2 regions of the Pseudonocardia ailaonensis genome follow, and region 1 is predicted to be linked to the other one. Evidence: riboswitches for the same ligand, from Rfam matches in the RefSeq annotation. Region 1 holds a riboswitch; the other holds the start of a gene.
What was found. A riboswitch is a leader RNA that binds a small molecule or an ion and turns the genes downstream of it on or off. The one in region 1 is predicted to bind S-adenosylmethionine.

Region 1 (4,479 bases):
CCGGACGAGCCACCTGGCGTCCGGCTCCGAGGTGACGATCGCCATCGGTTATGACGGTCGGATCGAGGTGGTCGACGCCCTACGGTCCCTGCTCCACGACGAGGCCGCGCGCGGCGGCGATCTCCGGGAGCTGGCGGGGCGGATCACCGAGGAGGAGATCGCCGCCCACCTGTACACAGCCGGGCGTCCCGAAGCCGACCTCGTGATCCGCACCAGCGGGGAGCAGCGGCTCTCGGGATTCCTGTTGTGGCAGTCGGCGCGTGCCCGTCTGCACTTCTGCGACGCGAACTGGCCGGGCTTCCGGAAGGTCGACTTCCTCCGGGCACTGCGCGCCTTCGCACGACGCGGCTGAGCCGCCGTCAGCGCGGTGCGAGCAGGAGACGGGCGGGTGGGGGGAGGGGTGCGGGTTCCGGCTCGGTGCGGAAGGAGCTGATCATGAACGCGGTGAGCCGGCGGGAGGCGGCGGCGCCCGCGGCGGGGGACTCGGCGCGAATCCCGGAGTTCGCCATCAGTGCCAGGACGATGTCCTCCAGCACGAAGTCGTCGCGCAGGTCGCCGGGGTCCTTGGCCCGCCGCACCAGTTCGAGCGTCAGGCGCAGGGTGCGGTCGCGGCCCTCGGCGAACCAGGTGGTCGTCTTGGGAACCCGGGAGGTGAAGGCCCGCGAGAACCCGCGGTCGAGCGCGTGGACCTCCATCAGCCGCTCGACGACCCGGCAGAAGCCGTCCCAGGGATCGGCTGCGGCTAGCCCCTCCTCGACGATCGTCGAGCAGGTGGCCATCGACTCAGCGAACGCGGCGGCGAGCAGGTCCTTCTTGGACGGGAAGTGCCGGTAGACGGTCGCCGGGCCGAGCCCCGCCCACCGGGCGATCTTCCGGATCGGCACGTCGAGGCCCTCGCCGGCAAAGGCCGCGCGCGCCACCGTGAGGATCCGCTCGCGGTTGTCCCGGGCGTCCGATCGCCTCACTTCGCTGCACACGTCTCTCGCTCTTCACCCGCTACGGGCCACCTGAGGTCGTGCATGTCGCCGAGGTCGAGGAGCCGCACGCCGGGCCCGGCGAGATCCGCATCGCCACGCGCGCCTCCGGGCTGTCGCCGGGGGAGACGCTGATCCGCTCCGGCCGGCTCCGGGACCTCGTGCCCGTGTCGTTCCCCTACCTGACGGGATTCGACGCCGCCGGCGTCGTGGACGAGGTCGGTGACGGTGTGGAGGGGATCGTGCCGGGGGCCGAGGTGTTCGGCATGAGCACCATGACGCGGCGCGCCGCGAACGCCGATCACGTGGTGCTGGCCGTCTGGGCGCCGAAGCCGCCGTCGTGGAGCTGGGAGGAGGCGGGTGGAGCCGCGGGTGCCGTCGAGACGGCCACCCGGGTGCTCGACCGGCTCGCGGTGCCGACCGGAGGGACCGTGCTGGTCCAGGGCGCCGCGGGCGGGACCGGTTCGGTGGTCGTCCAGGTCGCGGTCGCGCGTGACCTCCAGGTCGTCGGGACCGCCGGGGAGCACAACCACCATTTCCTGCGCTCCCTCGGCGCGATCCCGACCACCTACGGCCCCGGCCTGGCCGATCGGGTCCGGGCGCTGGTTCCCGACGCGGTGGATGCGGTGGCGGACTGCGCCGGCGGGGCACTACCGGAGCTCGTCGTCATCGCGGGGGACCCGGCCCGCGTCGTCACGATCGCCGACTTCGACGCGGCCGCCCACGGCGTCCACATGTCCCACGGTGCGCCGGCGGACGAGACGGGCGCGGCACTCGGCGCGGGCGCCGATCCCTTCGCGGAGCACGGGCTCGCGGACGCCGTCGCCCTCGCGGCCGCAGGCAGGTTGCGAATTCCCATCGCGGGGACCTTCCCGCTCGCCGCGGCCGCGGCCGCGCACGCCCTCAGCGAGACCCGCCACGCCCGCGGGAAGATCGTCTACACGCACTAGCGGCGCGGGTCACATTCGTCGGCGAGACATTGACGCAGGACCGGACGAATCGCTTAGAGTTCCTGCGCCCGACCGGGCACCATCGAGAGCGGCCGAGAGACCTGGCTCGACGACGCCGCAGCAACCCCCCGACCTCGGGTGCGGGTGCTCACGCCGGGAACGATGGAGGAGCGATGCCGGGCGGTTTCCTGGGGGCGCGGCGGCGGCACGTCGACCTGCTGCGCACGGCGAGCGCGGCCTGTCGGGGCTGATCCTCGCCCTCACCACCCGTGGCCGTGACGGCCCCGGGCGTCCCCGCCCACCCGCGCCGCGACCGGCCGTGCCCCGAGCCCGGCCGCACCGTGTCGATCTGTGTCGGTCCAAGCCGGCCCGTCCTGATCCCCATGGGATCCGCACCGATCGAGCGCCCGCGGGTACCTCACCGAAGGAACCTCATGATCCCCGGATTCCGCCGTGCGCTGCTGCCGGCGTTGTTCACCACCGCCGCGCTCGCGCTCGCGGCCTGCGGCTCCTCGGCCGCACCCGCGGCCGACCCCGCCGGCACCCCGCAGGCCGGCGGCACCCTGCGGTTCGCCGTGTCGAGCGACCAGGGCTGCGTCGACCCGCAACAGGTCGGCAGCAACGACACCATCTACTCGCTGCGCCAGATCGTCGACTCCCTGACCGACCAGGACCCGAAGACCGGTGAGCTCAAGCCCTGGCTCGCCACCTCCTGGCAGAGCGCCCCGGAAGCGAAGAGCTACACCTTCACCCTCCGCCCCGGCGTGACGTTCTCCGACGGCACCCCGCTGGACGCGAACGCGGTGAAGGCCAACTTCGACCGGGTCCCGCAGATCGGAGCCCGCGGAACGCTGCCGAAGGGCTACCTCGCCGGCTACGCGGGAACCACGGTGCAGAGCCCGACGCAGTTCACGGTCTCGTTCCAGCAGCCCAACGTGCAGTTCCTGCAGGGCACCTCGACCCACAGCCTCGGCATCCTGTCGCTTGCGACCGTCGCGAAGTCGGACGACGACCGCTGCGCCTCGGTGATCGGCTCCGGGCCGTTCACGATCCAGAACTACGTCAAGAACGCGTCCCTGACCCTCGCCAAGCGCAAGGGCTACGACTGGGGATCCACGCTGTTCGCCCACCCCGGCGAGGCCTACCTCGACACCCTCGACTTCCGGGTGGTTCCCGAGTCGGGCGTGCGGGCAGGATCACTGCAGGCCGGCGAGGTCGACGCGATCGGCAACATCGGCCAGCAGGACGAGGCACCGCTGACCGGTGCGGGGGACCAGCTGCTCGCCCGGCCCAACCCGGGGATCGCCTTCGGTATCGCGTTCAACCAGAGCAAGCCGATCGTCTCCGATCCCGCTGTGCGGCAGGCGCTGTCGCTGTCGATCAACCGGCAGGAGATCGTCAAGGCCGTCTACACCTCGCAGACCAAGGTGGCGACGAGCATCCTGGCCTCGACCACACCCGCGTGGGCGGACCAGTCGTCCCTGGTCGCGTTCGACCTGGCCAAGGCGAAGTCCACACTGGACGCTGCAGGGTGGGCGCCCGGTCCGGACGGTATCCGGGCGAAGGACGTACAGCGCCTCACCGTCCCGCTGGGCTTCGCCAACAACGCGGGCAGCAACAAGCCGACGCTGGAGCTGATCCAGCAGCAGGCCAAGGCCGCCGGCATCGACGTCCAGGTCCAGGAGCTGCAGATCGCCCAGACGCCGCAGATCCAGGCCTCCGGTGACTTCAGCGCGCTGTGGGGCAACCTGACCCGCGCCGATCCCGACATCCTGCGCAGCTCGTACTCGGTCGCCGGCTCGAACTATTACCGGATCCCGCAGAGCCCGCTCGAGCCGCTCCTGGTGGCGCAGGCGGCCGAACCGGACACAGCGAAGCGGGCGCAGATCGTCGCGCAGGCCCAGCAGGTGTTGCTGCAGCAAGGTTTCTACGTGCCGGTCGTGGAGCTGACGACGGTGCTCGGCGTGGCCCCGAGCGTCCACGGCGTCACCTTCGACGCCTCCTCGCGCATCCAGCTCCACGACGCCTGGAAGTCGTCCTGATCGTCGGAACCGAAACAGCGGGTGACGCGTCCGCCACTGTTCACCCAGTCCCGCCGAACGCCTCGACCAGCAGGTCCGTACAGGAGCCTCCGGCGGGGAGCAGGAGTCGGACCGGGACGGTCAGGGGTGGGTCGGCGGGCCGGAGGGTGACCGAGCAGGTGGTGGCCTGCCAGGTGGTGCCGTGGATGGCGGTCCAGGCGGTGCCGCCGGCGCCGATCTCGAGGGCGGCATCGGCGACGGACGCGACGTCGCGCCCCCGGTGCGGGACCACGCCCGCGGCCGCCGTGTGGGCCAGGACGGCATCGTGCAGGACGGGGTCGCTGCGACGGGCGGGCAGGCGCAGACGCAGACCCTCGAGGGCTGCCGGCGGGATCGCGTCGAGCCGCGCAGCGGGATGGGCCGTGGGGACGACCAGTGAGATCGGGTCGTACCCCACGACGACCCCGTCGGGCCCGGCGCCGCGCACCAGGGCGGCGTCCAGGGCGCCGGAGGCGACCGCCGCGGCGTGTGCCC
Region 2 (4,479 bases), on a different contig from region 1:
CTCGTCGGTGGTGTCGATCGAGCACTGCGCGTCGGCACCGGACTCGACGAGCTTGGAGATGTCGAGCGCGATCACACCGCCGTTCGTGCCCGGGTCGTCCTTGCCGAGCGCGCCCGGCTTGCGGCCGATGATGGCGTGGTAGAGCGTCGTGTCGTCCGGGCTGGTCTGCAGCCAGCCACCGTTGGACGACGGGCCGCCGTTGTCGCCGGCCTTCGGGTCGAGCTCCTTGACCGCGGCGGAGAGGTCGTAGATCTCGCGCCACGTCGGCTCCGGAACCGTGATGTCCGGGGTGTAGAACAGCGCGCCACCCTGCATGGTCTGGGCGAACGCACCCTTGTGACCGGGCAGGTTGGTCACCGTGGTCTCCATCGCCGCACGGTTCTCGTTGTGCAGCGGGTCCTGACCGTTCGAGCGCGGCCCGGTCGGCAGGTACGACACCGACTTGACCTTCGGGTGGTTCAGGTCCGAGATGTCCCAGGTGCGCACGGTGGGCCGGCGCAGGTAGGGCGACGGCGCCTTGACCGGGTCGAGGATGATCGTCCGCGGCTCGGCGTAGTCACTGGTGACCATGGTGTTCAGGTCCTCGCGGACCTGGATGCCGTGCGGGTTCGCGCAGCTGGGCTGGCCGAGCGCCGGCATGTTGAGGCACTGGGTCGGGTCCTCGGGCGTGGTCGTCGCGGCCGGGGCCTCGACCAGCTTCCTGCCGTCCGGCCCGAACCGCACGACCTCGCCCGGCGTGCCCGCGAACCCGTTGCCGGTGCGGACCTCGCCGTTGGAGTAGGTGCAGGGACCGGGGACGACCGGGCCGCCCATGTAGGTCCCGTACGCCGTGCCGTCCTTCAGCACCCAGTACGCGTCCGGCACCGACCCGCAGAGGGTCTGGCTGGGGAGGCTGATGCCGGAGAGCTTGAGCTCCGGCAGCGCGGCCACGTCGAACACGTAGGTGGCCGCCGAGTAGAGGCCGCCCGCGTAGATCTTGTCGCCCTTGCGCCACGAGTACTGCATGTGGTGCGGCTCGTTCTCCACCAGCGGGCCGACGGTCGCGGTGTTGACGACCTTGCCGTAGCTGGGCGAGCCCTTGGTGACGTCGACGACGGCCATGAAGTCCGGCCCCGGCAGGGCGTTGCGCACCTTGTCGGTCGGGTTCTGCAGCGACCCCGGCAGGTTCTTCACGTCCGGCACGACGGTGTCGGCGGCGTTCTCGTCGCCCGCCCAGACCACCATGTACTCGGGACGGGTACCCGCCTGGTGGGAGCCCTTGGCCGCGTCGTCGATGTTGTTCTCGACCCAGTAGTCCTTACCGTCGGCCCCCTTCACGGTGGAGCGGACGGTCTGGACGTCGGCGTACGCGTCCCCGCCCGGGATCGTGGTCACCCCGGCGACGATGCCGAGGGCCAGCAGCCCGAGGAGGATCTTCTTCGGGGCGCGCATCAGGTCGGCAGGATCTTCGTCGCGCCGACGACGGACTGCACGAGCCCGGTGACGGGCACGCCGGCCGGCGCGACGTCACGGCCCTGGTTCAGCAGGTCGCCCTGGCCGAACGCGGTCTGCGATCCCTCCACGTACGGCGCGGTGGGCGCCGGCGCGGGCTCGGGCTCGTTGTGCGCGGTGAGCAGCGGCGCGGTGTCCGGGACCAGGTCCGGGGTGGCGGCGTACGCCGCTCCCGGGAGGACGGCGAACGCGGCGCCGGTCAGGGTCGCGATCCCGGCGAGCCGGGTGAGGGTGGCCGACCGGGGTGGTCGGTGACGGTGTCGGGGCACGGTGTTTCTCCGGTTTCTTCTTCAGTGGGGAGCCGAACGGCCGCGGCGGTCGCACGGTCCGGGCCCGTCATCCGATGTGGACGAACGGGGGCGGGCCGGGCGCGGGCCGGGGCCGTGGCGCACGCCCGACGGGCCGTTCCCGGGTACGGGGCGGCCCGGCGGCACGAGGGGTGCGGCACCCGCGTCCGGACCCGGACGACCGCGAGCGGCGGCCGGGCGAGGAGGGCGCGGGGACGGAGGTGCGCCGGAGCGAGGATCGGGGAGACGGGCCCGGGGACGGGCCCGGGTCTCAGCTCACCGTCGCGCTACACAGCGCACTCGCCACGCGGCGCAGGTCGACATGACGTCGACTCGCGAAGGTGTCGGTGAGGCGCATGGCCGAAACCCTGTCATCCGGACGGAGCAGTCATTGCCACCGGGGTCGGGCAAAGGGCGATCCCACGCCGTTCCGGAACCGTTTCGAGGGGCATTTCGTGGCCCAGGTCACGCGATTTCGGCGCCATTTCGCGCCCCCGATCCCCCACTCGCCGACCTGTCACACCCACCCTTTATTCACCCGATCGTGGGAGTAAATCCGGGAACCGATCACGTGGCACGGCGCCCGACGGGCGCGACGCCCCGGCCGTCACCCACACGCGTCGAGCCGGAATCCACCGCTCCTCCACCGACCGTGATCGTCGCGACGGGCCGACAGGGAAAGGCGCGGTAATGGCGGCGCAATGGCCGCCCACCACCATCCGGCCCGGACATTCCGCACCACTCTGGAACGGTCGTCCGGCAAATGTCCGGGCATTGTCCTGGGGTCGGGATCACACTTGACCGGCCGCGCGGGATTCGCTTACCGTCGGTGCCAGGTCAAGAGCGCCAGCGTCAAGCCCCGGCTCGCTGGCCGGCAACCCTCCTCCGCGGCGGGGTGCTCCGGGTGACGACCAGGCCGTCGCGGCACCGCGATCGGCAAGCGCGGACTCCTGTGCGTCAGCACCGGGTCCTGTAGTGATCCGGGAGGATCCGTCATGTCCGATGCGCCCACCACGCTCGCCTGTCCCGCCACCTTCCCCGCCCCGGCGGGCCGCGGTCCGGCGCCGCGCGGGTCGGCCACCGGCCCGTCCAGCACCCCGGCCACCGGCAGCTCGGTCACCGGCTCCCCGGCCACCGCCACGTCGGCCGCCCTCCCGGAGCTCGTCGGCACCGGCCTGCCGGTCCCGCTGGTCGACGGCCGGACCGTGCCCTACGCGAACCTCGACCTCGCCGCCAGCGCCCCGGCGCTGAAGGCCGTCGCGGACCACGTCGCCGCGCTGCTCCCCTACTACTCCAGCGTGCACCGCGGGGCGGGCTACGCCTCCCAGGTCTGCACCGCGGCGGTCGAGGGCGCCCGCGACGTCGTCGCCCGGTTCGTGCGGGCCCGCGAGGACGACGTCGTCGTGTTCACCCGCAACACCACGGACGCCCTGAACCTGCTGGCCGGCGCGGTCCCCGGCGCCACCCTGTGCCTCGACGTCGAGCACCACGCCACGCTGCTCGCCTGGCGGGGCACCGACCACCGCGTGCTGCGCGCCCCGGACACCCTCGCCGAGACCCTCGAGCTGCTGCGCGAGGAGCTCGCCGCCCGGCCCACGGCCCTGCTGGCGATCACCGGCGCCTCGAACGTGACCGGCGAGATCCCGCCGATCGCCGAGATCTGCGCGATCGCCCACGCCGCCGGCACCCGCGTGGTGCTCGACGCCGCGCAGCTCGCCCCGCACCGCCGGGTCGACGTCGCCGCCTGGGGCGTGGACTACCTGGTGCTCTCCGGCCACAAGCTCTACGCGCCCTACGGCACCGGCGTGCTGGTCGGCCGCCGGGACTGGCTCGACGTCGCCACCCCGTACCTCGCCGGCGGCGGCGCGGTGACCCACGTCGGTGTCGAGGGCGGGCACGCCGAGGTCAGCTGGGCGCCCGCGCCGCACCGGCACGAGGCCGGCACCCCGAACGTCCTCGGCGCCGCGGCGCTCGCCGCCGCGTGCAAGGCCCTGGACCCGGTGATCGACGAGATCGCCCCGGCCCACGAGCGCGCGCTGCTCGCCCGGCTGGTCGACGGCCTCAGCGGCATCGCCGGGGTCCGCCCGCTGCGGATCTGGGCGGACGCGCCGGATCGCGTCGGCGTCGCGAGCTTCACCGTGCGGGACGTCCCGGCCGGCCTGGTCGCCGCCGCGCTGTCCGCCGAGCACGGCATCGGCGTGCGGGACGGCCGCTTCTGCGCCCACCCGCTCCTCGCCCGCCTCACCGGCGAGACGGACGCCGTGCGCGTCAGCCTCGGCCTGAACACCTCCGAGGCGGACGTCGACCGCCTGGTCGCGGCCGTCCGCGAGATCGCGACGACGGGCCCGGCCTGGGACTACGCCCAGGTCACGGGCCGCTGGGCCCCCACCCCGGACCCCCGCGACCTCGACCCGCTGCACCTCGGCACCGCCCCCACCACGGCCACCGAGACCTGCGGCCACTGACCCCGGACCCGCGAGTCGGCCCCGCGGACGGAGTCCGCCATTCGGCAGAGCCGGGAGGCCGAACCACACGCTCACGACGGCAGCGCGGGCCCTCAGGCGTGGCCGGTGATGTGGTCCCCGGCGCTGCGCGGGAGACGGAAGGCCGCGACCGCCGGGACCAGCAGGATCACCGCGAGCAGCACGAAGGCCGTGCGGTAGGGCCCTGACACCCCCGGGGCCACACCGACCGCCTGCCC

Region 2: another riboswitch for S-adenosylmethionine. It lies ahead of ABD324_RS06930 (aminotransferase class V-fold PLP-dependent enzyme); the one in region 1 lies ahead of ABD324_RS17490 (ABC transporter substrate-binding protein).

The regions. Positions count from the first base shown of each region.
Region 1 is NZ_BAAAQK010000009.1:343,172-347,650, reverse strand. Features, by position in the region: gene uppS (polyprenyl diphosphate synthase) at 1-352, shown strand, start outside; gene ABD324_RS17500 (TetR/AcrR family transcriptional regulator) at 360-965, opposite strand; gene ABD324_RS17495 (NADP-dependent oxidoreductase) at 956-1,924, shown strand; SAM riboswitch class I at 2,001-2,093, shown strand; gene ABD324_RS17490 (ABC transporter substrate-binding protein) at 2,359-3,966, shown strand; gene ABD324_RS17485 (LysR family transcriptional regulator) at 4,007-4,479, opposite strand, start outside.
Region 2 is NZ_BAAAQK010000004.1:100,714-105,192, reverse strand. Features, by position in the region: gene ABD324_RS06940 (hypothetical protein) at 1-1,431, opposite strand, end outside; gene ABD324_RS06935 (hypothetical protein) at 1,431-1,760, opposite strand; gene ABD324_RS37145 (putative leader peptide) at 2,050-2,136, opposite strand; SAM riboswitch class IV at 2,614-2,727, shown strand; gene ABD324_RS06930 (aminotransferase class V-fold PLP-dependent enzyme) at 2,774-4,243, shown strand; gene ABD324_RS06925 (MFS transporter) at 4,336-4,479, opposite strand, start outside.